4 regions of the Blautia sp. SC05B48 genome follow, and region 1 is predicted to be linked to each of the others. Evidence: riboswitches for the same ligand, from Rfam matches in the RefSeq annotation. Region 1 holds a riboswitch; each other region holds the start of a gene.
The links. A riboswitch is a leader RNA that binds a small molecule or an ion and turns the genes downstream of it on or off. The one in region 1 is predicted to bind cobalamin.

Region 1 (8,172 bases):
TTCTTTTACCTTCTCGATAACCTTGTCGCAGGCTGTATCTTCCGGCTTACCCTCTACAGTACCGATGAATGCGTTCTTCAATCCAAGATTTTCCATCTGTGTCTGCATCTGATCGTATGTAATATTAGCTGTATGGGATGTTCCATGTCCCATGAATACGAATGCTGTGCCAGCCTCAGCTGCTGCATCCATGCTGTCAAATCCGGCCTCTTTGCAAGCCGTATCTGTGATCGCCTGAGCAACGGCTTTCTTGTCATCATTGATCACAGTTGCATCGTCTCCAACCTCACCGAGCATTGGCTCTGCGATAGCTACAGACTCGAATTTATCTTTATAGCCATTGATTGCTTCTGTCATCTCATCGTACTCAGCACCATGCATCAGATGGGTAGGCTGTACAACCAGATTCTTAACACCATTCTCTACTGCACGGTCAAGAGCCTGCTGCATGTTATCGATCACTTCATTATCTCTTGCCTCTACATGGTTGATGATGATCTGTGCTGTAAATGCTCTTCTTACAGACCAGTCCGGATAAGCTTCTGCAAGAGCATCCTCGATTCCCTTGACATCCTCTGCACGGCTGTCATTGAAGGAAGTACCAAAGCTTACAACAAGAAGTTCATTCTCACCGATCTCATCCTGGTTACGCGGATCGTCCTTGGAAGCATCTCCTGTGTCACGTCCGAAATAATCCGGATCTGCATTCTCACCCTCTACCAGCTCTTTCTGAGCATCTGTCAGAGCATCCCATGCTTCTTTGGCTGCCTTGCAGTCCTCATCTGTTGTGTCGTTTCTTTCCTGTACATAGATCTTGTCGATCAGAGCTGCTACATTATCTGCTGCTTCCTGATCTGCATCAGAAGCCTCTGTGGTATCAGCTGCCTCAGCGTTCTCTTCTGTAGCAGAATCCTCTGCTGCCATTGCTGTTGTAGCCGCACCCATAGAGCATGTCATGGAAACTGCGAGCATCAGAGCTAACATTGTTTTTCTTTTCATTTCTCATTGTCCTCTTTTCATGTATTTCCAGAATACTGATATGTACAAAAAAACAGCAGCTCTCTGCGGCCGCCTGCTCACACATGATTCTCTGCGCAATACAAATACATAAAAAGAAGTTCTGTATTGTTATGGAGAATACCGATTCGTAAACCGCGAATCCCTGGATCTCACAATAAGGCAGTTCTCCTGACTTGGTTCCACACTGCTTTCCCTTCCCGGTCTCCCAGTGGTTATAAAAGCAGCTCCCCTTTCACAGTGACGGTATCGTTCCGGATTCTCACCGGATTCTCTTTTGCACATCCGACTGGATGCAACCTTATCATTATAACATTTGCACATATTTTCTTTTACCTGGTTATCTAACTTTTACCACAAACTCATAAATTTGTCAAGATTGATGTCAGACGATTCACGGTTTTCTGTGATCTTCGCTCACAAAAAAACACCTCGCGAAATATTACCAGTGAACAGTAACCGGTTTTCTCCCTGTATCTGTCAGTTATTATCAGAATACTTTCTCCAATCTTCATGCACATCCTGCATAAAAAACAGCCCCTTTCTGTCATCACCCTGATATCAGAAAAGGACTGTCTTACACCAAATATTCGCTACTTGCTCATAACAGATAAACTGCTCTGCAGTTTATCTGTTAAAATACTCCTGCTCCAGGTATCTGGCTACGTAGATTCCGCTGGCAGATGCATGGGAAAGAGAGTGTGTCACGCCGCTGCAGTCTCCGATAACAAAGAGACCCTTGTGGCAAGTTTCCAGATTTTCGTCGATCTCAACCTCCATGTTGTAGAATTTAACCTCCACGCCATAAAGCAAAGTATCGTCATCCGCGGTTCCCGGTGCGATCTTATCCAGGGCATAGATCATCTCGATGATGCCATCCAGGATACGTTTCGGCATAACAAGGCTTAAATCTCCCGGTGTCGCAGAAAGTGTAGGTGTTACGAAGCTTTCCTCAATACGGGCTTTTGTGCTTCGTCTTCCGCGAATCAGATCTCCGAACCGCTGTACCATAACACCACCGCCAAGCATATTGGAAAGTCTTGCAATGCTCTCACCGTATCCGTTGCTGTCATGGAACGGCTCTGAGAAATGCTTGGATACCAGAAGGGCAAAGTTTGTATTGTTGGTATGCTTTGCCGGATCTTCGTAGCTGTGACCGTTTACTGTGATAATACCGTTGGTATTTTCATTCACGACAACACCTCGCGGGTTCATGCAGAAGGTACGAACCATATCCTCAAACTTCTCAGTTCTGTAAACGATCTTGCTCTCATAAAGCTCATCTGTCAGACGGCTGAAAACCTCCGCCGGAAGCTCCACACGGACTCCAATGTCCACACGGTTGGAAAGAGTCGGGATCTTAAGCTCTGTACATACCGTCTCCATCCATTTACTTCCGCTTCGTCCTGCGGAGATGATACAGTAAGTTCCCTCGTAACGCTCATCTCCTACAAAAACTGCATAACCGTCTTCAGTTTTTTCTACTTTGTCAACAGATGCGTCAAAATAGAAGTCCACATGGTCTTTCATTTTTTCATAGAGGTTCTGAAGTACCACATAGTTGATATCTGTTCCCAGATGGCGGACTGATGCATCCAGAAGATGCAGGCCGTTCTGAAGGCAGAGCTTACGAATCTCGCTGTTTGTGGTAGAATAAAGTTTGGTTCCCTCACCGCCATGCATCAGGTTCAGTTTATCTACATATTCCATCAGCTCTGTGGCTGTATCCTTGCCGATATGCTGGTACAGAGTTCCGCCAAACTGATTGGTGATATTATATTTCCCGTCGGAGAAAGCGCCTGCACCGCCAAATCCCTTCATGATCGCACAGGTTTTGCAATGGATACAGGATTTTACTTTCTTTCCGTCGATGGGACATTTTCTTTTTTCCAGAGGATGACCAGCTTCAAAAACCGCAATCTTTTTCTCCGGATCATTATTCATCAGTTCATAGGCCGCAAAGATTCCACCGGGACCTGCTCCTACGATCAGTACGTCATATTTCATAAATAAAAACTCCTTATCTTGTATTGCACATTTTCAGTATTTTGTTTTTGCACAAACCCTGTCTATTTTACAACAAACGTGTTCAAAAGTCATCGTTTTTTTCGATTTTGGAAAAAAAACTCAATCCTTCCGGAACCTTCCGATCTTAAGCTTTTTTCCATCTGTTTCCACGGTAATAGCACCGTTTTTCATGGTGTATTCCACCTGACTTCCGGCCGCTTTAAGCCGCTCTACGGTTTCCGGTGACGGATGTCCGTAGGTGTTGGTAGAAGAACAGGAAATGATCGCCACTTCCGGCTTTATTTTCTCAAGAAATGCTTCTGTGGTAGAATAACGGGAACCGTGATGTCCCACCTTCAGACAGTCAACATCCTCAAGCCCCCCGGCTACCAGAAGCTTTTTCTCTGTATCTGCACCGATATCTCCGGTAAAAAGCATCTGAAAATCTCCAAAAGACAATTCCATCACCATAGCTTCCTCATTCACATCTTTTCCTGTGGCATTTTTCTCCGGCCACAGAACAGAAAAAGATACTTTGCCGCAAGGCAATTCATCCCCTTTTCCTGCTGTCACGACCTTAACTCCGGCTGTTTTTGCTGCCTCTGCAAGCTCCCTCCATGCATCTGGTCTTTCCGCCCAGGCAGGCAGGATCAGATATCCGGCCCGGATGGTTGTAAGACCTTTTCCCATATATTCCAGAAGCTCCTTCACACCGTTGATGTGATCCTGATCTGTATGGGAAATAAAAATCCCATCCAGCCAGGAAATCCCCTGACTTTTCAATGCCGGCAAAAGGCAGTATCTTCCAAGCTCCGACTGGCTGCTGCTTCCTCCGTCGATCAGAAAATGGTGATCCTCCGGGGTCTCCACAAGAATACCGTCACCTTGTCCTACATCCAGGCAGATCACCTTCAGGCTTCCTGCTGGATGATATCCCAGTATCAGGATTCCGACTGCCAGAAAAATACCGGCTGTTATCCGGATAGCATATAGCTTCCGGCAACCTGCTTCCGCCTGCTCCTCTGCTAGCTCCGTTTCCTCACTGACTGCTTTTTTCTTCCGGAGCTGTTCTTTTATATACTGTCCCATAAACAGGACTATGATCAAAAAGCCATAATATACCAGGATCTGCCATATTTCCGGCTCCCCTCCGATCCAGGTACTCCATCCTGATTTTCCTGCCAGACTGCAGAGATATTCATAAAAAAGCAGCAGTACCCTTGCCGGCAGGATTACCAGTTTTGCCGCAGGAATACTGAGAATTCCCAGCAGCAGCGCCGCCATTCCTCCTGTCAGCACTACCCCCACACTTGGAAGCACCAACAGATTCAGGATAAATCCGGCAATAGAGACTTCTCCGAAAAACTTCAGCATCACCGGCAGAGTCACAAGCTGAAGAGCTATAGGACTTACCAGTGCCTTTGTCCATTTTTTCTCCGCTCCTGCAAGGGCACAGATCTTTTCCGCAGCGAGCCCCATTCCCAGAACACAGCCAAAGGACAGAAGAAATCCGCTGTCCAGGAGATAGGCCGGAGATTCCACAAGGATCATCATGGCAGTTACGGAAAGAGCACTCATCATATCATAGATCCGTCCGGTGATTCTGGCTCCCATGGCGATCAAAAACATAGTTACTGCACGCATGGTGGAAACACTCCCTCCGGTCATGATTCCATACTGCAGCATCACTCCCAGAGAAAAAATCCCGGCAGGCCAGATTCCCAGTCCCATCTTCTTTAGAAGGTTGTAAAGCCCCATTCCCAGAATACTGATATGAAGTCCGCTGATGGCAAGGATATGTATGATTCCGGCCAGCTGATAGCGCATCTGTGTTTCCGGATCCAGTTCCTGTTTGTCTCCAAGCGTCATGGCACAAAAAACAGGCGCATCTTTTCCTGCAGCTTCCTTCAGAATCTGTCTGCAGCTTTCTTTTATCTCCAAAAGGAGCTGCCTGTAGCCGGAATACACTGCTGTTTTCTTTTGGAGCACAGCGTTCTTCATAAAATAATAAATATGACGACAGGCATAAAAGTGTTGGCTGTCAAAGCCCCCCGGATTCGCAGGACCTTCCACTCTTTTCAGCGTTCCCTTGACCAGGATCCGCATTCCCGGTTTCAGATCTTCTTCTTTTTTGAGAAATATTCTTACATTTTCAATTGGAAATTTTTTTGACTGATGGATAAGATATGTTTTTTTCAGATAAACAGACTGGGAAAATTCTGTGTTTTCATACTGTTCCACCTCCCCGCAGATCATGGAACCAGGGTGCGCTTTGATCTGGTCCTGCACATTTAACGGAAGGGGATTCCCCCTGATCAGAGGAATCCCCATAAGCTCCAGTGCGCCAAGACTCAGCACCATAAGAAAACACAAAAGACACATCGGCCTTTTCGCCATAAATGTTCTCCCGTTTTCTGATATTTTGAAATGTTTTATTTTTTCTGTTCTTTTTTAGCCTTTGTGTGTGCCAGCAGGCTGTCGTTCCATTCATAGAACTTATAAAGCTGCATATTCTGGCCAAAGGTCACTTCCTTGTTTCCTTCGATGGAAATCTCAACTTTGTCCACATCCGTTGCCGCGATCAGCGTATTTACCACCGAATACACGGCAACCTGTTCCGAAACATCCAGCGCATAATCCTGAAATACGGAATTATAATCCACATAGCAGATTCCGTTTGCTCTCGTCAGGGAAAGTACCTCTGAATTCTCCGGTATTGTAGGATAATGTCCTTTTTCCAGCGGACCTCTTGCAAGCTGCTCCAAAACCACCGTAGCTTTCGGAAGATTTCGTCTGTAGCGGACACTTCTCTGTTCCGCTACCAGTTTATCTCCGTTTTTATTTGTGAAATACAGAGTAAAGGTGTCATAGCTGTACACATCCCCATCGGACCCGGAAAACTCCACAAAGGTGTCGTTGTTCATGGCTCCCACTTCTTCACCCCTGGTATCTGTCAGCGGCTTTTTACCCACATAGATCTCCACAGAATCTACTCCTGGAACCTGTAAAAAGATCTTCACTATACCTGCCCGCACCAGAAGTTCTCTGGTACGTGACATTTTATCATAGGCCTCATTGAATTCTACGTTCAGGACTCCATCCTGTATAGAATAAGAAGAAATCTTTACCCCATCCGGAAAAAGTGAGATTCCGTCTTCCCGGGTCTCACGGTTATTCAGACTCTCGGAAAAATTGCGCAGCATCACTTCTGTTGTTTCCTTCTCCGGAGTATATTTTTCTTCTTTCAGTCTCGTTTCATCGCTGTTGATATAATAAAATCTATACTGCTGTTCTTCGTTTTTATTTCTTCCCGACAAACCTATGAAAGCAACCAGACCAAAAAGGATGCAGGCAGCGGCCACACAGATGATCAAAATCGTTTTTTTCATGCTGTACCTCCTAGGACGGGATATAGGACAGCGGGATCTTCACGGTAAATGTGGTTCCCTCGCCCTCTTTGCTGGATACCTTGATGATCCCATGATGCATGGCTATAGAACTTCTTGTAATAGCAAGTCCAAGACCGGTTCCGCCGATCTCTCTGGAATGGGATTTATCCACACGATAAAAACGCTCAAAGATCCGTTCAATGGAATCTTCCGGTATTCCCAGGCCGGAATCTGCAACCGTCACATAGAAATCCTTATGATCCGCATCCAGTGTTACGCGGACCCATCCCTCATCTACATTGTATTTGATACCATTTTCGACCAGGTTACTGATGGCAAGGGTAAATTTCACCTCATCCACATCTGCGGTTACCGGTCGGAACGAATCCAGAATCAGGTCAATCCTTCTCTGATCTGCAATAGGACGGAGACGCTTCAGGATATTCTCCAGCAGCTCATTGATATTCATATTACGGATATTCATATCTGCTGCTTTTTTGTCCATTTTTACCAGGGAGAGCAGATCGGTGATAATCTTGTTCTCTCTGTCAATCTCTTCTGTGATATCAGAAAGAAATTCCTGATACAGTTCCTCCGGAACCCCCTGCTGTCCTACCAGCGAATCCGCCAGAACCTTCATTGAAGTCATAGGTGTCTTCAGCTCATGAGACACATTGGATACAAACTCCTGTCTGGATTCATCCAACGTCTTCATTCTGGAAAGCATCTTGTTAAATGCATCTGTGATCAAAGCTGTCTCTGTATAATCCGGTACCGAGATCTCCTCATTCTGATATCCGTCTGTAAGGTCCTCGATTGCTTTCGTTACCCTGGCAAATGGCTTCACCAGGATCGTGGAAAGAATATACCCCAGAAAAATGGCCAGCACTACAATGATACCGATAATCAGAATCCCTTTCTGCTCCAGTTCATGGATGGTTGCTGTCACCTCACTGGAAGATGCCATGATCATCATGGCACCCTGCACCTGTTTTACATCCGGACTTTTTACCGGAACTGCCAAGATCAGCTTCTGGCTGTCAGAATCATATTGGTAGGCATCTTCTCCTTTAAAACAGTTCAATACTTTCTGGGAAACCAGAGTCCTGCCCTCATCCACGCCATAGGTATCCTTGATGATCCTGAAATCCCTGTCTACAATGAGAATCCTGCCACCATAGCTGTTGGACAGTAATTCCAGCTTGCTGTTCACCGTCTGAGAGCTGGTGTCATTCAGATAATTCTCCTTGATCAGCAGGTCGCACATGATGTCACAGATGTTCTCCATGCTCTGCACACGGTTGGCAATGGCACGATCTTCATAGTTGGCAATGACCATTTCCGTTACGATGACACTCGGTACGATTCCCAGTATGATCAGGATGATCAGAATACGAAAGCGGAGACTTTTGAAAAATTTGCCGTTCTTTTTGAACTTCACAGGTTATGCCTGGAAATAGTAGCCCACACCCCATTTGGTGTGTACATATTTCGGCTCACTGGGATTGGCCTCGATCTTTTCTCTCAGGCGGCGGATATGTACATCTACGGTACGGACATCTCCCGGATATTCATAGCCCCATACGATATTCAGAAGATTTTCTCTGCTGTATACCTTGTTCGGATTGAATACCAGCAGTTCCAGCACATCAAATTCCTTGGCTGTGAGGTTGATCTCTTTTCCGGAGATAAATACGCGGCGTCCTTCGCAGTCCAGCTTCAGTTCTCCGACTTCCACAGTCTTGGCCTTCTCCTGCTT
Region 2 (8,172 bases), 1.1 Mb from region 1:
AAGGCGCACAAGAAGCTGGATCACGGATTCCTGTACAGAAACATCCAGTGCAGAGGTAGCCTCATCACATACCAGAATCTCCGGTTCCAGAGAAAGTGCACGTGCAATACTGATACGCTGTCTCTGACCACCACTCATGTTATGGGGATAACGGTCTACAAAATCTCCAGGAAGCTCTACCATCTCCAGAAGTTCTCTGGCCTTGGCTTCTTTTTCACTTTTTTTCAGTTTCCCATAATTGATCAGTGGCTCTGTAAGAATGTCCACGATCTTCATTTTCGGATCAAAAGAAGCAAGCGGATCCTGGAATACCATCTGCATGTTCTGACGGTTCAGCCAGGTTTCCTTTTTGGAAAGATCTGCAAGATTTTTTCCATGGTAAAGGATCTCACCGCTGGTCGGCTTGTCAAGGGAAATGACCATACGGACAAATGTTGATTTACCGCAGCCACTCTCTCCTACGATTCCCAGAGTTTTTCCTTTATATACATTTAAGTTTACATCGTTGCAGGCTGTTAAGGTTCTGCCGCCGGAAGCCGGGAACTGCTTTACGATATGCTTCGCACTAAGTACGATATCAGATTCATTAAACATAACGCTGTCCCTCCATTTCCGGCACTGCAGCCAGCAGTTTCTTAGTATAGTCACTGGTCGGGTGATTCATAACTTCATCACGGGTTCCCTGATCCACAACTTTTCCATGCTGCATAACTACCAGCTGGTCAGCCATATAGGCTGCAACACCGATGTTATGGGTAACGATGATGATACCCGTTCCGAAATCATCACGGAGTTCCATCATCTGGCGTACGATCTGAGCCTGTGTAGTAACGTCCAGAGCACTGGTCGGCTCATCTGCCAGAAGAAGTTCCGGGTTAAATGTCATAGCCATGGCAATACCAACTCGCTGGCGCATACCACCGGAAAGCTGGTGCGGATAGCTTTTCATAATGTTTTCTGCATCAGGAAGACGCATTTTCTGAAGCATGGAGCATCCTTTTTTCCATGCTTCCGCTTTGGATACATCGGTATGTGTGCAAATATATTCCACATACTGACTGCCGATCTTACGAATCGGGTTTAAGGTTCCACCGCAGTCCTGGAAGATCATGGAAATACGGGTACCTCTTAATTTTCTCCATTCATCCTTTGTATTGGAAAGCAGAGATTTTCCGTTGAACTGGATATCACCGGCACTTACCCGGCCGCCCCCGGCAAGTGCGCCGAGAACAGCACGGATAACAGTTGTTTTTCCACTTCCACTCTCTCCTACTACACTGATGATCTCACCTTTCTTCATGGAAAGATTGAAATGCTCAATGATAGGTGCCTGCTTTCCGTACTGAACGGAAAGATCCTTGATTTCAAGCATAAATAAACGCTCCTTTACTCGGCAAGAGTGATATCCTTTGTCAGCCAGTAGTAGTCCATCGGATACATCTTAACGCCAGTTACCTTCTTATTGGAGAAGAGGTAAGTTGTCTCATATCCGAAGAATACAGTTGCTGCATCGTCCATGATATCCTGCTGGATGTCAACGATGAGATCTTTTCTCTTATCCTCATCAAATGTCTGAGCAAGCTCATCAAGAAGCTTATCTACATCCGGATTGTTATATCCTGCAGTGTTGTTTGCAGAAGAGCTGTACCAGTTCTCTCTTAAGTAGTTCTCCGGGTCACCGGTGTTGGCAACCAGTACGTTCCAGATAAGAAGGTCATACTGTCCGGAATCTCTCATGTCAAGAAGTGTCTCATAACTTACTGTATTCAGGTTTACGTTGATACCGATCTCTTTCAGGCTGGCCTGTGCTGCCTGTGCGTATACACCAAGCTCTGCACGGCTTGTGTAGATAACAAAATCAAGAACAAGCGGATCTCCGTCCGGAGTCTCTACATATCCGTCGCCATCAACATCTTTGTATCCAGCATCCTCGAGGATCTTTTTAGCGCTGTCCGGATCGTAAGAGTTTTCATCGTTGAGATCATCAAATCCAAAGTCAAGTGTTGGCGGAACCGGTGCTTTACCAGCTGTTGCACCACCCTCAAGAAGAGTGTTGCAGTATGTCTCTTTGTCAAGTCCACGGAGAAGTGCCTGACGAAGTGCCTTGTCGCTGAGTGCATGATCCTCATTCTGGTTCATGAATGCATAAGTAGAACGAAGAGACTGAAGCTCCTGGATGTCGTAATTGTCATTTCCCTCAAACTCAACCAGGTTCTCTGTTTTCAGGTTGTAAGCGATATCGATCTCGCCTGTCTGAAGAGCCATGGAACGTGTTGTCTGGTCATCGACACATTTCAGAGTAACTCTGTCAAGCGGAACTTCGCCATCCCAATAGTTCTCATTCTTTACTACAACGCAGGAGTCTGTCGGGCTGAAAGACTCTACTGCATAAGGTCCTGTACAGATCGGTCCTTCCATTGCAAATGTGGAATCATCAACATTTGTATCAACGATCAGAAACAGCGGGTCTGCAAGGCATCCGGCCATGTTTGCGTTTGCTCTGTTCAGGTGGAAGATCAGGTTCTGTCCGTCAACTTCAATACTATCAAGGTCAAAGAACTCCGGAACACGGTCGCTCTTCTCAGCTGTACGCTCGATGGAAGCTTTTACCATCTCCGGTGTCATATCATCGCCGTTGGAGAATTTTACACCCTCACGGATCTTGAATGTCCATGTTTTTCCATCTTCACTGTTGTCCCACTCTTCTGCAAGACATGGAACGATATCACCGTTCTCATCGAATTTTGTAAGGCACTCACCGATCGCATAACGGGATACAACCCAGCTGAAATACTGCTCTGTCGGCTCAAGTGTATCTGCAAAGCTTGTTACTCCAATCGTGATTTCCTTATCACTGCTCTTATCGCCCTTTGCCTGAGCCACTGTTGTCATAGAAAAAGTCATCATACATGCAAGTGTAGCAGCCAGCACTTTTTTAACTACGTTATTTCTCATTTCATCCTCCTAAAGATAAATATACTGATTATTGGTGTTGGTTTGTTACAGAAACGTTTTTTAATCCTGGCGCGGATCCAGTACATCACGGATGCTGTCTCCAAGCATATTGAAAACAACAACACAGATCACGATCGCAATACCAGGGTAGATCATAAGCCATGGCGCTTTTGCCATGTAAGTTCTTCCTTCATTCAGCATCAGTCCCCACTCCGGTGTCGGCGCAGTTGCACCAAATCCCAGGAAAGAAAGAGAAGCCAGCTCCAGCATCATGGTTCCGATATCTGCTGCCGCAGTTACCACCATCTGGGTTACCATGTTCGGAAGAACGTGTACAAGAAGAATTTTCCAGGTCTTTGTTCCGTTTACCACTGCAGCTTCTATATAAAGACTCTTCTTGACTTTCAAAACCATACTTCTTGCAAGGCGGGCATACTTCGTCCAGCTTACAGCCGCGATGGAGATAACGGCATTTACCAGGTTTGGTCCCAGCATACCGGCAATGGCGATGGCCAGTACAAGGCCGGGGAAAGAGATCATCATATCTGCGATACGCATGATCACCGCGTCCACAACGCCACCGAAATATCCGGCAATAACTCCTAAAAATGTACCGATCACAAAAATCACCGCAACCAGACATAATGTCATGATCAGGGAAGTTCTTGTTCCGAAAATAACACGGGAAAGAAGATCTCGTCCAAGTTTATCCGTTCCGAACGGATGAGCGGAACTCGGCTCCTGCAGTGATTCAGTCATAACTGCATTCAGCGGATCATATGGCGCAAGCTGCGGTGCGAAGATCGCAACGCCAATTACCACCAGGCCCAGAATGAAGAAAAGAGTGAACTGTTTATTTTCTTTAAATACTCGTAATACCTTTTTCAATTATCTATCCTCCTTAAGTCTTGGATCGAGATAAGTGTAGGACAGATCCACAAGCAGGTTGATGCACATGTACAGGATCGCGATCCAGAGTACATAGCCCTGTACAAGAGGATAGTCACGACAGGAAATTGCCTTTACTGCCATATTTCCCATACCAGGCCAGTTGTAAATGATCTCTACAACTGCGGTACCTCCAAGGAGGCTTCCAAGGGAAAGACCCAGCAGTGTTACCAGCGGAAGCATTACATTAGGAAGAACGTGTTTCCAAAGGATCACGCTTTCTTTGATTCCACGCATTCTTGCACCGGTCACATAATCCTGGTGAAGCTCCTCCAGCACCGCACTTCTTACCTGGCGGGTATATTTCGCAGACATGGCAAGTGCAAGAGTCAGTGCCGGAAGGATCATAGACTTGAAATCCGTACTTCCTCCTGCTACATTGATCCAGCGAAGCTGAACACCAAAGATACTGAGAAGGATCAGGCCCAGCCAGAAGCTTGGAACAGATACTCCCACAAAGGTAATTCCTCTCACAAAATAATCCGGGAATTTGTTCTGATATACAGCGGCCAGGATTCCAAGCGGTATGGAAATAATGACCATCATCAAAAGTGCCAGCAAAGACATCCTCAGCGTCGGCCAGAAACAAGATACCAGTTTATCCGTTACCGGCATTTTGAAAGAATAGGACTGTCCCATATCTCCTGTAACAACACCCTTCAGCCAGGAACCATACTGCACGAGAAAGGGCTGATCAAGGCCAAGCTCATGTCTTGTCTGTTCCAGAAGCTCCGGTGTCGGAAGATTACCACATTCTGTCAGCATGATCTCCGCAGGATCACCAGGTGACAGGTAGGTCAGTCCAAATGTGAAAAAGCTGATTCCAAATAATACAATGATGATCTGGAGAAATCTTTTTCCTATTTGTTTCTTTGTCACGTTTTACTCCTTTCCTCATTTGATGCGATTTTAACATTGCCGTTTTAATTGAGTTAGATAAAAAAACTACTGGATTCTTATTATGCAGAACATGCATGGAATTTTAGAAATTTGCACGAAAAAAGCCCGCGATGAAATACGGGCACATAAAAAAATATGCTTCCTATCTTCCGTAAGAATCATTTTAAAACAATTGCAAGCAGGTCTCCTGACTTAGGATCCTTACCCTCAGGCACCTTCCCGGTCTATTTCTCACGCACTCGACCAGTGGTATTTTGTCTGAGGATTCCCCCTTACAGTGACGGGATCGTACCGGATTTACACCGGTTTCCCTATTAATCCTCTCGGAACTTACAACGGCTGATGTGAAAATCAGCAAATGCTGTTAAATTACCTAAATATTATACGATAAAACTATAGTTTATGTCTATGGAAAAATGTTATATTTTTTGAAAACTCATAAATTTTGTTAAAGATGCTTGAATTGTATATATCCCCCATTGGGGATTTGACAATTAAATTTATTTGATCTGCTAAAAAAACACGGATTTTACCTCGCTGTTTTTACAAATAGAATAGCAAATGGTAAAACCCGGTTTTCTTACTGTTTCAATATGATTTCAGACAGAAGCGTTCTGAAAAGTCTGTTTACTATCAGGTCAGAGTATCTGTGATCGCCGCATATGCGATCATCGGTCCGTCTTCAATGATATTCAGGCTGGCTGTCTGATAAAGTACGACTCCGTTTTCAGTTGCAATAGACGTGTAAAGTAAATTTCCATAGTAATCTCTCAATTCACCCAGTTCTTCTCCCTTAAAGAAGTACTCTCCAGGCTTCTTGGATGGATACCAGCATCCGGTATACGGCGCATATTCATAGACTACATTTTCAAGAAGCATCTGACGGTAATGCTTCAGACCATGACACGTCTTTCCCTGGAGATGAAAAACAAGGTGACGGACGTCTCTTTTATCCTGTTCTACTTCCTCCCAGGTCCAGTAGCTGTGTCCGCCTCTTTCGATAAGAATACTTGGAATTCCAAGAGAAGAAGCATAATTATAGGCGCCACCTGTGGCGGTTGTGGAACGGACTACATATTTTACGCCGATATGCCGTGCCATATGCAATGACTTCTCTGCTGTTTTTTCATCTACAACCCCTACATAATAAACATAGGGATGAAGTTGTTCGAACCCATCTCCGCTGTGCAGGTCGATATAATAATCTGCTATAGAAAAAAGTTTCGTCACTATAGTATAGGCAATACGATCTGCAGCTGTTCCCTCAGGATCTCCGGGGAAAACGCGGTTCAGGTTCTTGCCATCCTCATAGACCAGACTCATGGTGCGATGCTCAAAGCCGCTGACGTTGACCAGTGGAACGATGATCACATTTCCCTTCAGTTCTTCCGGCTGAAATTCTTTTGCAAGTTCCATTGCTGCCTGGATTCCCACATACTCCGCACTGTGTATTCCTGCCGTGATCAGGACCGTCGGTCCGTCTTCCACTCCGCATATCACAGTTGCCGGCATTGCTATGCCGTATCCTGTGATCTTAATTTTCCCCTGTGCCTTCTCTCCTTTTTCAATCACCCAGTCATCAATTTTGATCATTGGTTGTTTCCCTTTTCCTTTTTTATATTTCCGCACTTTTGACGATAAGTATATCATGCCTAACCGAAATTGTACATATTCTTTTAAGATTCCGGGAAAACAGAAAAAAGCTTTCGTAACCGTTCATTCTGATCCGACGTACAAAAGCTTTTTTCCTGAATGATATATAATTTATCTTTTTACCAATTCTTTGGTGATTTCTTCCCAGCTGACTCCTTTTTCCACCATGAGTACCATCATATGATAAAGAAAATCTGAAATTTCGTATTTAATCTCTTCTTTATCCGGATTTTTGGCTGCAATGACGATCTCTGTGCATTCTTCACCGACTTTTTTCAAAATCTTGTCGATTCCTTTATCAAAAAGATAATTAGTATAGGAACCTTCCTTTGGATGCTCTTTTCGGTCAGTGATCACATCATACACATTCTGGAACACGTGAAGTGGATTGGTATCATCGTACTCTTTTTTCATCAGAGGTTTGAAGAAACAGGTACGGTTTCCTGTATGGCAGGCTGCTCCAACCTGCTCCACTTTGGCAAGGATCGTATCATTATCACAGTCAATAGTAAGAGCCTTTACATACTGTACATGTCCGGATGTCAGCCCTTTGGTCCAGAGCTCATTCCGGCTGCGGCTCCAGTATGTCATTTTTCCCAGCTTCAATGTTGTGTTAAAAGCAAGCTCATTCATATAGGCCAGCATCAGTACTTCATCCGTCCGGTAATCCTGGACAATAACCGGAACCATTCCGTCACTGTTTAATTTAAAATCCGACCATGCAATATTACTTTTATATGTGTTTACCGGAATTCTGGCTTCTTCGCAGGTTTCCTTAAATGTATGCAGATCATTTTCAAGACTGCTTACATAAGCACCGCAAAGTCCGGACACAGCTGCTTCTCCTAAAAGCTTCAGAACGTTCTCATATCTGTTTTCATCGGTATGAAGAACAATGGAAATCTGAGAAATCTCTGCGATTTCATTTTCGACAGTGTCCAGAGCCAGAACAGTGTCTGCATATTTTTCGATCAGATCCTGATTTTCTGTGAATTCTCTCAGATCAGAGATGCTGATCATCATACGCTCTTTTCCAAAGCGGCGTGATACTTCTTCCAGAAGTTTGATATTATTCTCTTTCGAAAAATTCAGTACAACTTTGGCACATCCCGCATAGATCAGCTTTTTTACATCTTCCATACGTTTGATATTTCCCGCTGCGATAACCGGGATTTCAGATGCCTGACAGATATCACGGATTTTTCCGATCGCACGGTCATGCTCTGCATCTGCAGAAGAAAAGTCAAATACCAGAAGCTCATCTGCCCCATTGTCACCGTAAAATTTTGCAAGTGTTTCTACATTTCCGTCTCCGAAAAGATTTCTCTGTCCAAATCCTGTTACCGCTTTTTCTGAATGAAGATAAAGACATGGGATCAACTGTTTGTTCATAAGTGGTCTCCTTCTGTATCAGAGGCTTCCCTTGGTAGAAAGCACGTCTGTGATCCGGGAATCGTATTGTGTTGCTGCATCAAGGGCTTTCGCAAAGCTTTTAAACATGGCCTCTGCCACATGATGGCTGTTTCCTCCGGAAAGAACTTTGATGTGAAGATTCATTGCCGCAGAATAGGATACTGCATAAAAGAATTCCTTTACCATCTCTGTGGCCATATCTCCTATTTTTTCTGTAGGAAACTCTGCATCCCATCCAAGATAAGGTCTTCCGGAAAGATCTACTGCGCAGAGCACAAGCACTTCATCCATAGGAAGGATACA
Region 3 (8,172 bases), 120 kb from region 1:
ACACGGCTCCTGCGTCTGGTTTCAGAATACGGTAAATGCATTTCAGCAAAGTGGATTTTCCGCTTCCGTTTGGTCCGATGATTCCTACCAGTTCCTTATCCTGGGATTCCATGGAGATTCCCTTCAGGATCTGTCTGGCGTGAAAGCCAACCTGAATATTTTCTGTGGTGATCTTCATTACCGGGCACCTCCGAATCCATAGGATTTCCGCACAAGCAGATAAATAAAGCAGGGAGCACCGATAATGGATACCAGCACACCGATGGGCATCTCGGAATTTTTAAGGATCACACGACATGCCACATCGCACCAGATCAGAAACGATGCACCAAGAAGCGCACTTAAGGGGAGCAGTTTTCTGTGATCTGTTCCAAAAAGGATCCGGACCACATGAGGGATCACCAGTCCCACAAATCCGATCACACCGGCACAGTACACGGCAAATCCGATCATAACAGAAGCAACGATCAGATAAAAAGTCCGCAGTCTGTGCAGATCTGTTCCAAGGGTAATGGATACGTCATCTCCCAGAAGCATCAGATTCAGGTTCCGGTACTGCGTCCAGAAAACAGCCACGCACACCAGCGTGACCGGAAGCATTACACCCACTCTGGTCCAGCTTGCTCCGGCAAGACTTCCCATGCTCCACTTCATAACTTCTGTTGCCGCATTTTTGTCATTGGTAATATAAATGACAAAATTGGAAAAAGCAGAACAGACTGCGCTGACCGCCATTCCCGCAAGGATCAGTTTTGCGGAAGTTGCCTTTCCACCCATGTTTGCAATGGCGATCACCGCAAAAGAAGTGATCATCGCGCCAATGAAAGCTGTGATTCCCACAGAGTTTCCACCAAGAAAGCTTCCGATTCCAAGCATGATGGCCAGTGTGGCACCCAGAGATGCACCAGATGAGATACCCAGCACATACGGGTCTGCCAGCGGGTTCTGCACGATAGCCTGCATCACCACGCCGCACACGGAAAGAGCCATTCCAACTGCCAGAGCCAGAAGGACTCTAGGCAGCCGGATCAGCCACACAACATCATGAACTGCGCCTTCCGCATAGGCGGACAGACTTTTTATATGAAACAATTTATAAGCGATAACGCTGTATACATCCTTCAGTGACAGATCCGCATTTCCAAAAGTGATGGCTGCAAGTATGGAAAAAATAAGGAATCCTGCAAGTCCGATGAGAACTGCCACATACATGGATGTTCTGAGCACCTTATCTTTTTTTCTCTGTGAAGCTGTTTCTTTCACTGCATTTTCTCCGATCAGTCAAGATTTACGTCCGGATATAATCCCTTTGCAAAAGTTTCGATTCCGTCCTGGGTACGTGTTGCACTTGCATACATCTCACTGAGCATGATCGGGTAAACACGTCCGTTCTTTACTGCGTCAAGGCTCTTCAGGGACTCATCATCCTGGATCACTGCAAGCTGGCTGTTCTTAACAGTTTCCGGATCATCTCCTGCATATGGCATGTAAACCACAAAGATCACGTCAGGGTTGGCTGCGATGATATCCTCTTTTCCAACGGTGGAAGCATCCGGGTTTGCAAGAGTTGCGCCTAACTGTGTTACCATATCTCCGCCAAGGCTCTTTACGCCATAGTTTGTGATGTCATCTCCAAGAGGCTCCAATACCATTACGCTTGGTTTGTCTTTTACATCTGCAGTTGCAGTAAGAGTTTTGTCGATCACTGCTTTTGCATCATCAACGATAGCCTGTGCTTTGTCCTGTACATCGAAGATCTTTCCGATATTTAAGATATCTGTGAATTCATTTTCCAGTGTTCTGTCGCCGTCCGGACGAGTATTGGTGTTGTAGTAGGTGTTGCAGCCTTTGTCGATCCAGTCTGTTACATTTCCCAGATTCTTATCAGAGAAAAGAGAGCTCCAGGATAAGATCATGTCCGGCTCCAGCATTGTTACAGTTTCAAGGGATGGGGTAAATTCGTCAAGATAATTTGTTTTTGAGAATGCTTCTTTGAGATCTTCCGGAACTTCATTATCAAGACCTGCGGTAGCTACCAGGTGGTCTTCCAGACCAAGTGCGAGCATAGTCTCAATGCTTCCCTGATATACAGCAAGGACTTTTTCCGGTGCTTTTTCATAAGTGGTTTCGATTTCGTTTCCATCGTAATCATAGGTTGTGATGGTCAGAGGATATTCTGTCTTGGTTGCCTCTGCGGAAGAATCTTCGATGTCTGCAGACTCTGTACTGTCTTCTGCTGCCGGCTGGTTGTCTTCCTTGATGGTCTCGGAGTCTGCTCTCTCTGCGGCATAAACAGCCGGAGCTGCTGATACGGTCATTGCCGCTGCCATTACCATTGCCATGATTCTTGTGGATACATACTTGTTTTTCATTTCATTTCCTCTCTTTTCGCCTGTTTTATCTCCTGTTGCCTATGGGTAACCGAAAAGATGGGGCTTCATAAAATCTGCACGGAACACTTTGTACGGAAGCTCCCACTTACATACTGTCAAGCAGGTTTCCTGACTTACAGACTCAGAAAAAACTCCGCAAAATAAAAACTGATACACCATTCATCTTTTAGCCGATCATGAATGATGTATCAGAATTTTCTCCAGAATCTCTCTGACATCGGGATTTCGCCTTCTCACATGAGTTTCTGCAATGGCATGTGAAATCCCTTCTTCTGTATACAGTGGCCGCAACCGCTCAGGCTTTTTACCCGATTCCCTCCTCACAGTATCCGGCAGCATATGTGCCGGTGATACTGTTCACTTCACAGCAATTCAATTACGCTGATACTGATTCTAACATACCGGTTTTCCAATTACAACCTTGAGGCCGGATTTTTACAGTTTTTTGCAGAAATAGTCTGCCCGGAGAGATCCCTCTCAGATCTTTTTCAGCTTGGCAAAACCGGCGAACATTTTTTTCACGCCGACTTTGTCAAAGTCTACCGTCACTTCGTAGTCTCTGCCGCCGTCTGCGATATTTTTTACGATACCGACTCCGAATTTCACATGACGGACCGTGTCTCCCTCACCATAGTCCAGGCTGTCCGCCTTCTTCACTGTGAAATCTTTTTTCTGCAGGGTGCTCTTTGCCTGGAAATTCATTTTCATCTGGGCATAGGCGCTTTTCGGAGATACGATATCATCTACTCTGGGCTTTTTCTCCTGAATGGTATGTCCAAGATCTACCAGCTCCCGTGGAACCTCCCTTACAAAACGTGACACACGGTTATACTGAGTCTCCCCACGGATCATCCGCTGTTTTGCACAGGTTAAAGTCAGTTCCTTCATGGCACGGGTGATCCCCACATAACAGAGCCTTCGCTCCTCCTCGATATCCGACGGATCACCGGACCAGATGGAAGCATATCCCGGAAAAACACCGTCCTCCATTCCCACGATAAATACATTTGGGAACTCCAGTCCCTTGGCACTGTGAAGAGTCATCAGCAGCACATAATCCTGATCCGGATCAACAGAATCGATATCTGCCACCAGTGCGATCTCCTCCAGAAATGCAGAAAGTGTTGCCGGCTGTCCGGCCTCCTCCATGGCTTCCTGGAAGGATTCTGTCTTGGAGATCAGCTCGTCGATATTTTCGATCCTCGCCTGAGCCTCCTCCGTTTTCTCTGCCTCCAGTTCCTTCACATAACCGGTAAGTTCAATGACCTCTTCCAGGGTTTCACGGACTGTATAGGCCTCTGCCTTACTTTTCAGTCCTTGGATAAAGGATACAAAATCATTGATCTTTCCTGCTGCCCTGCCAATGGACGGTACTTCCTCCACCACGCGGAGCGCATCGTAAAAGCTCAGGTTCATCATATCCGCATAGTCCTGGACACGGCCGATGCTGGTGAGTCCGATTCCTCTTTTTGGCACATTTAAGATCCTGCGCACAGCCAGATCATCACTGGCATTGTCAATGGTCTTCAGATAGCTTAACAGATCCTTGATCTCTTTGCGGGCATAAAAGTTCACGCCGCCGACAATCTTATAAGGAACATTTGCCAGGAGAAATTTCTCCTCAAAGAGACGAGACTGGGCATTGGTCCGATAAAGTACTGCACAGTCCTTGTACTGGAATTTCCCGTTGCGGCGCCCCTGGATGATCTCTCCTGCAACATACTCCGCTTCCTCAAATCCGTTGTTGAACTGACGGAAATGTACTTTATCGCCCTCTTCGTTCTCTGTCCAGAGGCGTTTTTCCTTACGCTCTGTGTTGTTGACGATCACCTCATTGGCTGCATTGAGGATGTTCTGGGTAGAACGGTAATTCTGTTCCAGGCGCACCACCTTAGCCTCAGGAAAAACCTTCTCAAAGCCTAAGATATTCCCGATATTTGCTCCACGAAAACGATAGATGGACTGATCATCATCACCAACCACACAGAGATTCTTGTATTTCTCAGCAAGAAGACTTACAAATTTAAACTGGGCAGTATTGGTATCCTGATACTCATCCACCATAATATATTTGAAACGTTCCTGATAATAGTCCAGGATATCTGGATTATGCTGAAAAAGCTCCACAGTCTTCACGATCAGGTCATCAAAATCCAGCGCATTGTTTCCCCGGAGGATAGACTGATATTCCTTATACATACCGGCAATCTTCCGTGCATCCGGATCGCCGCCTGCATTCAGCTCCATCTCTTCCGGTGTGATCAGTTCATCCTTGGCATGGGAAATCTCAGCAAGAACAGCGCGTTCCTTGTAGATCTTGGTATTGATATCAAACTTCCGGAAGATTTCCTTCATGACTGTTTTCTGGTCGTCGGCATCATAAATGGTAAAATTACTGCCAAAGCCCAGCACCTCAATATGTCTGCGCAGGATCCTCACGCAGGCGGAATGGAAGGTGGAGACCCATACGCTCTCCGCACCCATTCCCGCAATTTTATTCACACGTTCCCGCATCTCACTGGCGGCCTTGTTGGTAAAGGTGATCGCCAGGATATTCCATGGGTTTACACCCTTTTCTTCCATTAAATAGGCGATCCTGTGGGTCAGCACTCTTGTTTTTCCGGAACCGGCTCCTGCAAGGATCAGAAGTGGTCCCTCTGTATGTACGGCAGCTTCCCGCTGCATAGGATTCAATGTGTCCAAAGCATCATGTATACTCATTTTGATCTCCATTTCTTTTTCCATATGAACAGTATCTTTATATACTATCATGACTTTACTTTCCGGTAAACCCACCTCTCTGAAAAAAAGTTTCTTTACAAGTAGTATTTAAAACTATATAATAAGGAGCAGAGGTGATAATGCGATGACAGAAAACGAAAAAGAAATGATGAACAGCATTTTTGCAAAAATTGCTGAGCTTGATTATATAAAACCCGATGAAATTCCCAATATTGCTCTTTACATGGATCAGGTCACAACCTTTATGGAAGATAATCTCGCTTCCACCAAGCGTCATCATGATGACAAGATCCTGACCAAGACCATGATCAACAATTACGCAAAGAACAAGCTCCTTCCCCCGCCGGAAAAGAAGCGCTATTCCCGGGAGCATCTGCTGATGCTGATCTTTATCTACTATTTTAAGAATATCCTCTCCATCAGTGATATCCAGACCCTTCTGGGACCGATCACCGAGAAATACTTCAAGTCCGTTACAGAAAAGGACATGACTTACATCTACCAGGAGGTTTTCAGTATGGAGCAGTCACAGATCCGTTACCTGGAAAAGGATCTTATGCGCCGTTTCAAAAGTGCCGGAGAAATTTTTGAGGACGCCGACCCGGAGGATAAGGAATTCCTTCACCAGTTTTCCTTTATCTGTCTTCTTAGCTTCGACGTATACATGAAAAAAATGATCATCGAAAACATGATCGACCACATGAATTCCTCAAAAGATACGGATTCCTCAAAAAAAGACAAATAATATCCGGAGCTCACATCCGGTCATAAACGTGCGTCGCCGGGCGCACCGAAAAAAAAGAGACAGACGCACGATCGCCTGTCTCTTTTTCGTTACAGCATTATCCGTTATCATCACGGTATGGACGTAAGCCTTATTCTGCTTCGCCGCCCTGCTCCCCGTTATCCTTCTTCATACGTGCAAATACCATCTCATAACCATCATTTCCATAGTTCAGGGAACGGTTCACACGGCTGATCGTAGCTGTGGAAGCTCCTGTTTTCTCGGAAATATCAAGGTATGTACGCTTATCAGTAAGCATCTTGGCTACCTCGAAGCGCTGAGATAAAGAAAGCAGCTCATTGATGGTGCACACATCCTCAAAAAATGTATAACACTCTTCCTTGTCCTTCAGGCACAGGATCGCTTCAAAAAGATGATCCACAGCCTCCGTCCTGATTTTTTTGCTCATTGTTACGCTCCTTTAAAATACATGAATTTCGTCTAATACAATACTGATATTTTAACACTCTAAATCGTGATAAGCAAGCCTTTTAGGAAAATTTAATAAACTATTTCTCTTTTTTGTCTTTCTATGGCGGACACATGATTTTCCCATTTCCACTGCCCCGGAAAACATTTGGGATTTGCTTTTTCTGCTGTGATTGGGTATACTTAAAATAATATCCAAAAGAAAAGGAGACTTATCAAATGAATCGTTTTTTCAACATGGACAACAAATTCTTCGTGTTCATGGGACGCGTAGCAGACCTGCTTCTTCTGAATTTTCTGTGCATCCTCTGCTGCATTCCGGTTGTCACCGCAGGCGCCTCCATAACAGCTCTCTACTATGTCACACTAAAGATGGCAAGAGACGAGGAATCCTATATTGCCCGCAGCTTTTTCCACTCCTTCAAACAGAACTTCAAACAGGCGACCATCATCAATATCATCATGCTCCTCACCGCTGCTGTTCTGTTTATCGATCTTCGGATCGCCAGAGTCGGAAGCGGAGCTATGTACAAAGGACTTTTCAGTCTGTTCATTGCATTTGCACTGATCTATGCGATGATCCTTCTGTACATTTATCCGATCCTTTCCAAATTTTTTAATTCCGTCAAGAATACCTTTGTAAATGCATTCCTGATGTCCGTCCGCCATCTTCCGCTGACACTTTTGATGCTTGTGATCTCTGCGTCCCCACTCCTACTGATGTGGCTTTTTGCTTATGTGAGCTACGCACGGTTTACATCCATCCTGATCATGCTTTTTATTCTGATGGGATTTTCTACGCTGGCGTACTGGAAATCGAAGATCTTTGTAAAGATCTTCGATAACTATATACCGAAAGATGAAAACGAAGAAAACGGCGAAGAGAAAAACGAACCGAAAGAGGCATAATGAAGCGCTGGAACGACAAGCCTTATCATTCTCTGGACTATATGCTCCGGGAGCGATACGGCGAAAAGGTCTACCGGGTTGCATTAAACGGCGGCATGTCCTGTCCCAACCGTGACGGCACCCTGGGCAAAAAAGGCTGCATCTTCTGCAGCCAGGGCGGAAGCGGAGATTTTGCAGCAAACGCCGCTCTTTCCATTACAGAGCAGATCAACACACAGATCAAAAGTCTCTCTTCCAAACGCCCGATCCATAAATATATCGCCTATTTTCAGGCATATACAAACACATATGCTCCTGTGGAACACCTGCGTAAGATCTTCACAGAAGCCATCTCCCATCCGGATATCGTGGCACTGTCCATTGGTACCAGACCGGACTGTCTGGGAGATGATGTACTGGATCTTCTTTATTCCCTGAACCAGATCAAACCGGTGTGGGTGGAGCTGGGACTCCAGACTATCCATGAAGATACCGCCAGATATATACGGCGCGGCTATCCACTGTCCTGTTTTGATACCGCAGTAAAAAATCTCCGCGCAGGCGGCATCGAAGTGATCGTCCACACCATCCTGGGGCTTCCCGGTGAAAGCCGGAAGGATATCCTGGAAACAATGGCTTATCTGAACGCCATGGATATCCAGGGGATCAAGCTGCAGCTTCTTCATGTACTGCGTGGTACAGATCTTGCCGCTGATCATGAAGCCGGTCTTTTCCGCACTTATGAACGGGACGAGTATCTGAACCTTGTCATTGACTGTCTGGAACATCTCAGACCGGATATCGTGATCCACCGGGTCACCGGCGATGGACCGAAGGATCTGCTGATCGCACCTTTATGGGCCAGCCGCAAACGAGAAGTTTTAAACCTTCTTCATCACCGGATGAAAGAAAGAGCAAGTTTTCAGGGAAAAGCTC
Region 4 (8,172 bases), 1.0 Mb from region 1:
CCTGATATCCGTATTTCCAGAAATCCATCGTCCATGGTCTGTTTAGCCAGCGATTCTCTCTGATCTGAATCCTGGCAAAGCGTACCTTTTTTAATATCTGAAAGTCCGCTTCCGGACGCTTCTGCGATGTAAATGGCAGCTTTTCATAAATTCCGCTGTTTTCCTTCACGTCAGATCCATATGTTTTTCTTTCTGTAACATAAATAAGAAAATCAGCAATTTTCATATGGATCTTATTTTTTAATGTGGGTTCGATGGTACGATAGTCCCCATCAAAATAAATGATCCTTCCACCTGGTTTTAATACAGCCTTCCAGCGTCTGAAAGCTTTTTCCGGATCATATAATGTCCACACCGCATCTCTGGAAAGTATCACATCATAGCTTTGTTCTTGTTCCAATGGCAAGGTTACACCATCTTCCTCACAGATTTCCACCTGTTGATGATACTGTCGCATATTCCTTCTGGCTTTTTCTACCATTCCTGATGAACCATCTATCGCTTTTACATCATGTCCCAGACGCGCTGCTATGATGCTCATAAAACCCGGGCCGCAGCCCACTTCTAAAATACGAAGGGGCTCAGGTCCAAGAAGTCTTTTCAATTCTTTTGTCCAGTGAGATACCGTTCTTTTGTTACTCAATTGTTTTTGGATCATATCATCATAATCACCGGAATCTTCTGTCCATTTATTCTCGATTTTTTCAAACATTTTTTTTACTCCACTACATCCAGTGTTGCCCAGTTAATGCCTTCATAGGCAGTCGGTGCAAGCTCTACATTGGTCAGTCTGGTATTATTATAAATATAATCACGGTTCGGATAATACAGCGGCACTGTTACTGCCTGATCATTGATACGTGTAAGGATCTTATCGTATAATTCCGTACGTTTTTCTTCATCCTGTGTTTTTAATACTTCTCCGAGATCTTTGTTCAGCTCCTCATCGTACCAGTTTACTGCCTTTGCTCCATCTTCCGCGTAGAACATTGATTTCAGGAAACCATGAGGCATCCAGGAGTCTTCATAGCTGCGGTAAATGCACAGATCGTAGTCTCTGGTGTTCCAGATCTCATCAAAGTAAGCTGCAGATTCTTTTTCTACCAGTTCAACACCCACACCAACCTTCTCATATTCAGATTTCAGGTATTCACACAGTGACTTCCAGGAAGCATATTCTTCAGTCTGGAATACCAGTCTGAGGCTCAGTGGTTCTCCGTCTTTTTCTACAATACCATCTCCGTCTGTATCCTCATATCCTGCTTCCTTTAACAGTTCCTTTGCTTTATCCGGATCATATGGATAACCCTTGCTGTTTTCTTCTGTTACATAAGGAACTGTCGGAGACATAAGTCCGGTTGCCGGATTGCCGTAACCATCCAGCAGATCATTTACAATGCTTTCTTTATTTGTTGCATAATTCAGTGCCTGACGTACGTTTATATCCTGAAGCGCCGGTGTATCATAATTTTCGATCAGATAGTAAGAAAGTGTGGAAACCTGCTGTTCTGTCGATAAATTTTTATCTGCCTGGATAATACTGAAGCTTTCGGATGGAATATCCTGAAGATTCAGATCTGCCTCTCCACTCTGAAGTGCCATCACTCTGGCATCACCGTCTGCCACCTGTTTCAGAACTACTTTATCAATATTTGGTTTCTCACCGTAATAATTAGGATTTGGTACCAGGACAACCTCCTGACCGCTTTCATAACTGTCGATCATCCACATTCCGGTACCCACTTCCTGACAAAATTCTCCGTCTTCATCCATTGCACTTTCACAGGTGAAACGGAATGGTCTTGGATAGCTGAATTCGATCAGCAGTGTATAGCATGGTTCTGCAAACTTAAATTCTACAGTATAATCATCTACCTTTGTAACATTTTCCAGTTTGGCTGAAAAGTTACCAATCACATCCTGTTCCACCCATCTGTTATAATTCCACATCACATTGTCTGCATTAAACACTGTACCGTCTGAGAATTTCACATCTTTTCTTAAATGAAACGTATAGGTTGTGCCATCTTTGCTGATATCCCAGGATTCTGCCAATGCCGGTTTAATTTCTCCATTTTCTCCATAACGCACCAGTGGATCATAGATCATTTCATAAAGACGAAAGTCCGGACCACTTTTTGTAGGGTCACAAAGTTCAGGAGTCAGATCAATGGATGTCATTGCCGTAACTACTTTTTCCTCTTTTGCCTGTACATTGACACCTGTCAGTAAAGTTGCCGCCACCATGCTCAATGCTATCAGTTTTGCTACACGTCTTTTCTTCATTTCTTCCTCTCCTTTGTTTGTTTTATATTTTACAGCATATGACATGCCGCAAAATGTCCTGTTTCAATTTCTGTCAATTCCGGTATATGCTCTCTGCATATATTTGTACATCTTATGCACCGGTTCTGATATGGGCAGCCCTGTTCCGGAATGGTATCTGAAAATATTTTCTTTTCCTGCGATCCGATTCTTCGCATTTTCGGTTCTTTTACCGGAATAGAATCAAACAGATCTTTTGTATAAGGATGTACAGCAGTCTCCTTTAAGCTGTCCGTATGATCGATAAACTCGACCACGCGTCCCTGATACATGATAGCCACCTCTTTGCAGAGATATGGAACATTGGACAGATCGTGAGTGATCAGTAAATAGGTCATCTCATATTTTTCCTGCAGTTCATTTAACAGATGCAGGATCTGCTTTCGTATGGAATAATCCAGACTGGATACCGGTTCATCACAGATCACAAGTTCCGGTCTTAATACCAATGCTCTCGCAATATTAGCTCTCTGACACTGACCTCCTGAAATCTGTCCAACATAACGGTTGCGAATATCCGGATCAAGCCCCGTCTGGATCAAAGCTTCTTTTACCCGTTCTTCATACTCTCCCTCTTGCAATTTTTCATGTAATTTCAAAATTTCCAGAATATTTTCTCCAATGGTATAACCGGGATCAAATACCCCGCTGCTGCTTTGAAAGACCATCTGAAGATTCTTGCGATATGGACGAAACTGCTTTTCAGACAAATCCTGCATTTCCTGTCCCTGAAACCAGAATTTTCCATCTGTAGGTTTCTCCAGGCCGGCGATCAGCTTTCCGAATGTAGTTTTACCACTTCCACTTTCACCGATCAGGGCCATGGATGATCCTGCGTGGATTTCCAGACTTACATCATCCACTGCCTTCACAATTTTTTTCTTGCCATAATATTTTTTTAAATGTTCTGTCTTTAGTAACGTACTCATACTTTTCCCCTATAAAACTGCATCCAACAGTTTTTTTGTATATGAATGCTGCGGATGATAAAAGATCTCTTCAACTGTTCCGTTTTCCACTATTTCGCCGTCTTTCATGATCGAAACATCATCTGCGATCTCTGCCACCACACCCAGATCATGCGTAATAAATAACACACCCAGATTTTCTTTCCTGGATAGCTGATAGATTTCTTCCAGGATCTGCTTCTGTACGGTTACATCCAATGCTGTCGTCGGCTCATCTGCAATCAGATAATCCGGTTTCATGGACATGGCAATGGCGATCATAACACGTTGGCACATACCACCAGACAATTCGTAAGGTTTTTTCTTCATCAGTTCTTCCGGATCACGCAGATTCATCATCCGCAGACTTTCCAACGCAGCTTCCCTTGCCTGTTTTTTGCTCATTCTGCGATGTTTCCTCAGTCCTTCCAGAAGCAGTTGTTCAACTGTAAAAAGCGGGTCAAGAGCAGCGGTCGGATCCTGAAAGATCATTCCGATCCTGTCTCCGTATAACTGTCGTTTTTCTTTTCCTGATAACTTCAGAAGACTCTTTTCGTTCAGTGTCACATCTCCGGATATCACCTTTCCATTTCCTGCAAGCAGATTCATGATCGTCAGAGAGGTAACTGACTTGCCGCTTCCGCTTTCTCCCACCAGGGCATGGATCCTTCCGCGCTTTACTTCCAGGCTGACATCTTTTACTGCATGAACCATTCCGTGAGAGGTCTGAAACTCCACATGTAATCTTTTTACCTTTAGAACATCATTTTTTGTCTGTTCCATTTTGTATTCCCTCCCCCAGATAATTAAATGCCAGAACAATGATCATGATCAGTATACCCGGATAAAACATCAGTCTTGGATAAGTCTGGATATAACTTTTACTGTCACTAAGCATGATCCCCCATTCCGGTGTCGGTGCCTGCACACCAAGGCCGATAAAGGAAAAACCGGCAATTGACAGAATGATCGAACCGATTTCCATTGTTGCCAGTGCGATCACAGATGGCAGGATATTTCTCAATACATGTCTGAATATGATCCTTGCGTGGCCGCAGCCTCCGGCTTTTAGTGCGGTCATATAATTTTTATTTTTTTCCTGAAGTGTCAATGCACGGGCAAGCCTTGCATATTCTGCCCAGGATACGACCGATAAGGACAGGATCAGATGAGCGCCGCTGGCTCCTACGGTTCCTGCAATGGCAAGTGCAACAATAAAGACCGGCATAGCCATAAATACATCAATGATCCTCATAATTATCGAATCGATTTTTCCACCTACATATCCGGCAAACAGTCCGATCGGCACCCCGACACATACGGTGATCAGAAGCACCGTAAAGCTATAGCTCAGTGAATACCGGCTGCCCCAGAGAAGTCTTGATAAAATACATCGTCCCAGCTGATCAGTACCTAAAGGATATGCCGCCGACGGATTCTTTAATTTTATCGAAACATCCACAAGTAGTGGATCATGTGGCGCCAGTACAGGTGCAAAAATAGCTGCCAATACAAAAATTATGACCACCATCAATCCTATTTTTGTTTTTGGTGACCGGAATACCTGTTTCCAGTACAGATTCTGGATCATGCTTTTTTCTGTTTTCTGCTTTCTTCTGCTTCCCATTCTATGATCTCTCCTTTACTTTAACTGGATTCGCCGGTCAATCGCAGAATAGGCGATATCCACAAGAAAATTTAATACTACAATGCCAACAGCCAGAATAAAGATAAAACATTGCAGCACCGGAGTGTCTTTTGAGATCACGGATTTCAATGCCAGATTTCCGATTCCCTGAATTGAAAAAATACTTTCTATCACAGCTGAGCCACAGAAAAAACCAATCACAATTGATACCAGACGTGTCAGCACAGGAATCAGGATATTTTTCAGACCATGACGCAAAATTACATTTACAGATGACAATCCCTTAGCTCTGCTGGCACGTATGTAATCCTGCTTCAGCACCTGTATCATATTGGTACGGATCAATCTCGTCATAATTCCAAAGAAACTGATATCCATGGCAAATGCCGCAAGAATCGGGATGCCTCCGGCATCTCCTCCGATCACGGAAATCACTTTTAGCTTTACTCCAAATATATAGAGCAGCATCAGACCGATCCAGAAAGACGGCATAGATACACTGAGGGACGACAAAATGCGAATGACTTTATCCAGAACTCTGTTTTCATAAATTGCCGACAAAATTCCGAGAGGGACTGATACGATCATCAACAATAAAAACGAAGTAACTGCCAGTTTAAATGTCTGTGGAAAATATCTTTTTAATTCCTCAAAAGCCGGTTTTCTGGTAGAATATGATTTTCCAAAATCGCCATGAAGTGCCTGATCCAGCCATTTCCCGTATTGTACCAGCACCGGCTGATCCAGTCCTTCCTCATGCCGTACTTCTTCTATCTGCTCCGGTGACGGGTGCTCGTATTTTTTCTCCGCCAGAACTCTGGCCGCATCACCTGCCGATATAAAACTCAGCATAAAAATAATAAATGTAACCGCCAGAACTACCGGAATCATAAATATAAAACGCTTTGCAATTACTTTTCCCATTTTCATTTCTCCTCATTTTTCATCTGTTTATTCGGTTAAAATAAAAAAGGCTGATATGATCCAGCATCATATCAGCACAAAAAACAAACCTCCACCTCAGGCAGAGCTTATTCCTTCTGTATCCCATCCGAATCAGAATTCTTCTGTCAAAAAGGCAAGTCTCCTGACTCCAGTTCTTCCTACTTACCATCTTCCCGGATCTCTCCAGTGATATTTTGGTTTTCGTCCCTGTCACAGTAGCGGTGGCTGTTCTGGCATTTCACCAGATTCCTTATTAAGTACTTTATACACCCTTCTGACTATTCAATTTTCATAGTTGCAACGAATAAGTACATAATATCATACTTTTCTTTTTATATAAATAGTTTTTCTGTCAAATATGAAATATCTGAACATTTCATATTAAAACCCGGATATTTTCCGCCTGTATATCATTATAGATTCCTCAAGTAAATGACATTATGTATGAACAGTGACTTCTTTATATTTCCGTATAATGATCATATAACTTACGAATAATAAAACAGCTGCGCTGCTCCATGCACAGATCTCTGCATAGTATATTCCATCTTCGCCGATCATTTTTGGCAGCAGCAGCGCAACACTGACACGCATTATAAATTCTGCAATGCCGCTGGCAAGCGGAATCAAAGTATTACCCAGGCCCTGGATAGCGGAACGATACACATACAGCAGATACAGCACCCACAAAAAAACAGCCATAATAAACAAATACTTATATGCTATATCCAATACCTGTCGGGTCTGATCCGGTTCACCGGATACAAACAGGGACAGTACATTACGTCCAAACAACACCATCATACCGGAAATGAAAGCCGAAGTGAGCACTGCCATATAAGTGCCGCTGCGCACACCTTTTCGAATCCTCTGATATTTCTTTGCACCAAGATTCTGGCCTACATAGGTTGTAATAGCATATCCATATGAAACGGCAGCCATCTCCAAAACCCCATACAGCTTGTTCGATGCCGTAAATCCCGCCACAAACAGAAAACCAAATCCATTGATCACATACTGTACCACAAGTCCTCCCACGGAGATGATCACATTCTGTATCGCAAGAGGAACTCCCAGTTCCAAAAGCCGCAGGCTCATAGAGGGCTGCCTGTAAAAGTCCTTCTTTTCCAGGCGGATATCCGGGATTTTACGTAATACGATCAAACAGTACAAGGCTGAAAATCCCTGTGCGATAACGGTTGCCACTGCTGCTCCGGCTATACCCCAGCCAAAAACCGCCACAAATAACAGATCCAGTCCCACATTGATCACTGCTGCCACTGTCATTGCGATCAACGGAGATCTGCTGTTTCCAAGTGCCCGAAGGATCGCTGCAAATATATTATAAGCAGCTATGATCGGGATTCCTGCAAAGATCAGCCGCAAATATAGCATTGTCAGATCAATGACATTATCCGGTGTCTGTAAAAATAAAAGAACATGATAAACTGTACCTTCACTTACTGCGAGTACGACCACAGACAGTAATGCTGTCATGATATAGCTTTTCGCTACTGCACATTTCAGATTTTCCTTTTCCCTTGCTCCATAATACTGAGATACAAGAATAGAAAAACCCTGTGTAATACCTGTCATGATCCCCAACACCAGCCATACCAGCCAATCTCCGGCACCTACTGCCGCCAGTGCTTCAACTCCTACCACTTGTCCGACAATCATGGTGTCTGCCATTGTATAAAACTGCTGAAAAATATTTCCAAGCATCATTGGTATGGCAAAAGTTATGATCAGTTTTCCAGGAGATCCGGCAGTCATATCTTTTTCATTGGTTCCCATAAGTGTCTCCTTTTCTTTTCATCCTTATCCGCTATTTTACAAGGGACTCTTACGAAACACAATCCTATTTTTCCACAAAGTTTTTCTCATATTTTTGGTAGCTATTACATCTTTATAATCATTATTTTTAATGGAGCATTTTTGCCACGCCTATCCTAAAACTCTTTCTTCTTCATAGCTCTCATACTATACTTATACGAAGCAAACCATATAAGCAGACTTAGCACAATAAGGGCAATCGCGATTTCAAAATCCCCTATTCCCCCTATCATATGCAGAATACTTTCTTTTAATCCCAAGTTAGTCTTCACAAAAGATCTAATTGTATAACAAATCGCAAAAATAATTAAAATTGCGATTGGCAGCACAATTCGCCCTTTCTCTCCTTCGAACCTTATCCTGATCGCGATCATAATTCCCGCAATTGCCTGAAACACAAAAAATGTGATCAACTCCATTGCCAGCATTTCCAGATCAAACACCTCTTCAGGATTTATGAGCACCATAATT

Region 2: another riboswitch for cobalamin. It lies ahead of nikB (nickel ABC transporter permease); the one in region 1 lies ahead of EYS05_RS10115 (sirohydrochlorin cobaltochelatase).
Region 3: another riboswitch for cobalamin. It lies ahead of EYS05_RS09545 (ABC transporter substrate-binding protein); the one in region 1 lies ahead of EYS05_RS10115 (sirohydrochlorin cobaltochelatase).
Region 4: another riboswitch for cobalamin. It lies ahead of EYS05_RS05335 (ABC transporter permease); the one in region 1 lies ahead of EYS05_RS10115 (sirohydrochlorin cobaltochelatase).

Annotation. Positions count from the first base shown of each region.
Region 1 covers NZ_CP040518.1:2,197,845-2,206,016, reverse strand. Annotated here, with positions in the region: gene EYS05_RS10115 (sirohydrochlorin cobaltochelatase) at 1-999, opposite strand, end outside; cobalamin riboswitch at 1,162-1,336, opposite strand; gene EYS05_RS10110 (NAD(P)/FAD-dependent oxidoreductase) at 1,645-3,024, opposite strand; gene EYS05_RS10105 (DNA internalization-related competence protein ComEC/Rec2) at 3,145-5,421, opposite strand; gene EYS05_RS10100 (GerMN domain-containing protein) at 5,457-6,413, opposite strand; gene EYS05_RS10095 (sensor histidine kinase) at 6,424-7,854, opposite strand; gene EYS05_RS10090 (response regulator transcription factor) at 7,858-8,172, opposite strand, start outside.
Region 2 covers NZ_CP040518.1:3,282,256-3,290,427, reverse strand. Annotated here, with positions in the region: gene EYS05_RS15330 (ABC transporter ATP-binding protein) at 1-594, opposite strand, end outside; gene EYS05_RS15325 (ABC transporter ATP-binding protein) at 587-1,372, opposite strand; gene EYS05_RS15320 (ABC transporter substrate-binding protein) at 1,387-2,955, opposite strand; gene nikC (nickel transporter permease) at 3,016-3,843, opposite strand; gene nikB (nickel ABC transporter permease) at 3,844-4,782, opposite strand; cobalamin riboswitch at 4,964-5,152, opposite strand; gene EYS05_RS15305 (M14 family metallopeptidase) at 5,437-6,396, opposite strand; gene hisIE (bifunctional phosphoribosyl-AMP cyclohydrolase/phosphoribosyl-ATP diphosphatase HisIE) at 6,568-7,848, opposite strand; gene hisB (imidazoleglycerol-phosphate dehydratase HisB) at 7,867-8,172, opposite strand, start outside.
Region 3 covers NZ_CP040518.1:2,073,203-2,081,374, reverse strand. Annotated here, with positions in the region: gene EYS05_RS09555 (ABC transporter ATP-binding protein) at 1-178, opposite strand, end outside; gene EYS05_RS09550 (FecCD family ABC transporter permease) at 178-1,263, opposite strand; gene EYS05_RS09545 (ABC transporter substrate-binding protein) at 1,278-2,372, opposite strand; cobalamin riboswitch at 2,479-2,769, opposite strand; gene pcrA (DNA helicase PcrA) at 2,871-5,114, opposite strand; gene EYS05_RS09535 (DUF1836 domain-containing protein) at 5,260-5,880, shown strand; gene EYS05_RS09530 (YerC/YecD family TrpR-related protein) at 6,011-6,328, opposite strand; gene EYS05_RS09525 (YesL family protein) at 6,568-7,257, shown strand; gene EYS05_RS09520 (TIGR01212 family radical SAM protein) at 7,257-8,172, shown strand, end outside.
Region 4 covers NZ_CP040518.1:1,168,873-1,177,044, forward strand. Annotated here, with positions in the region: gene EYS05_RS05310 (class I SAM-dependent methyltransferase) at 1-712, opposite strand, end outside; gene EYS05_RS05315 (nickel ABC transporter substrate-binding protein) at 718-2,286, opposite strand; gene EYS05_RS05320 (oligopeptide/dipeptide ABC transporter ATP-binding protein) at 2,316-3,254, opposite strand; gene EYS05_RS05325 (ABC transporter ATP-binding protein) at 3,264-4,055, opposite strand; gene nikC (nickel transporter permease) at 4,036-4,899, opposite strand; gene EYS05_RS05335 (ABC transporter permease) at 4,915-5,844, opposite strand; cobalamin riboswitch at 5,981-6,154, opposite strand; gene EYS05_RS05340 (MATE family efflux transporter) at 6,304-7,662, opposite strand; gene EYS05_RS05345 (ABC-2 transporter permease) at 7,818-8,172, opposite strand, start outside.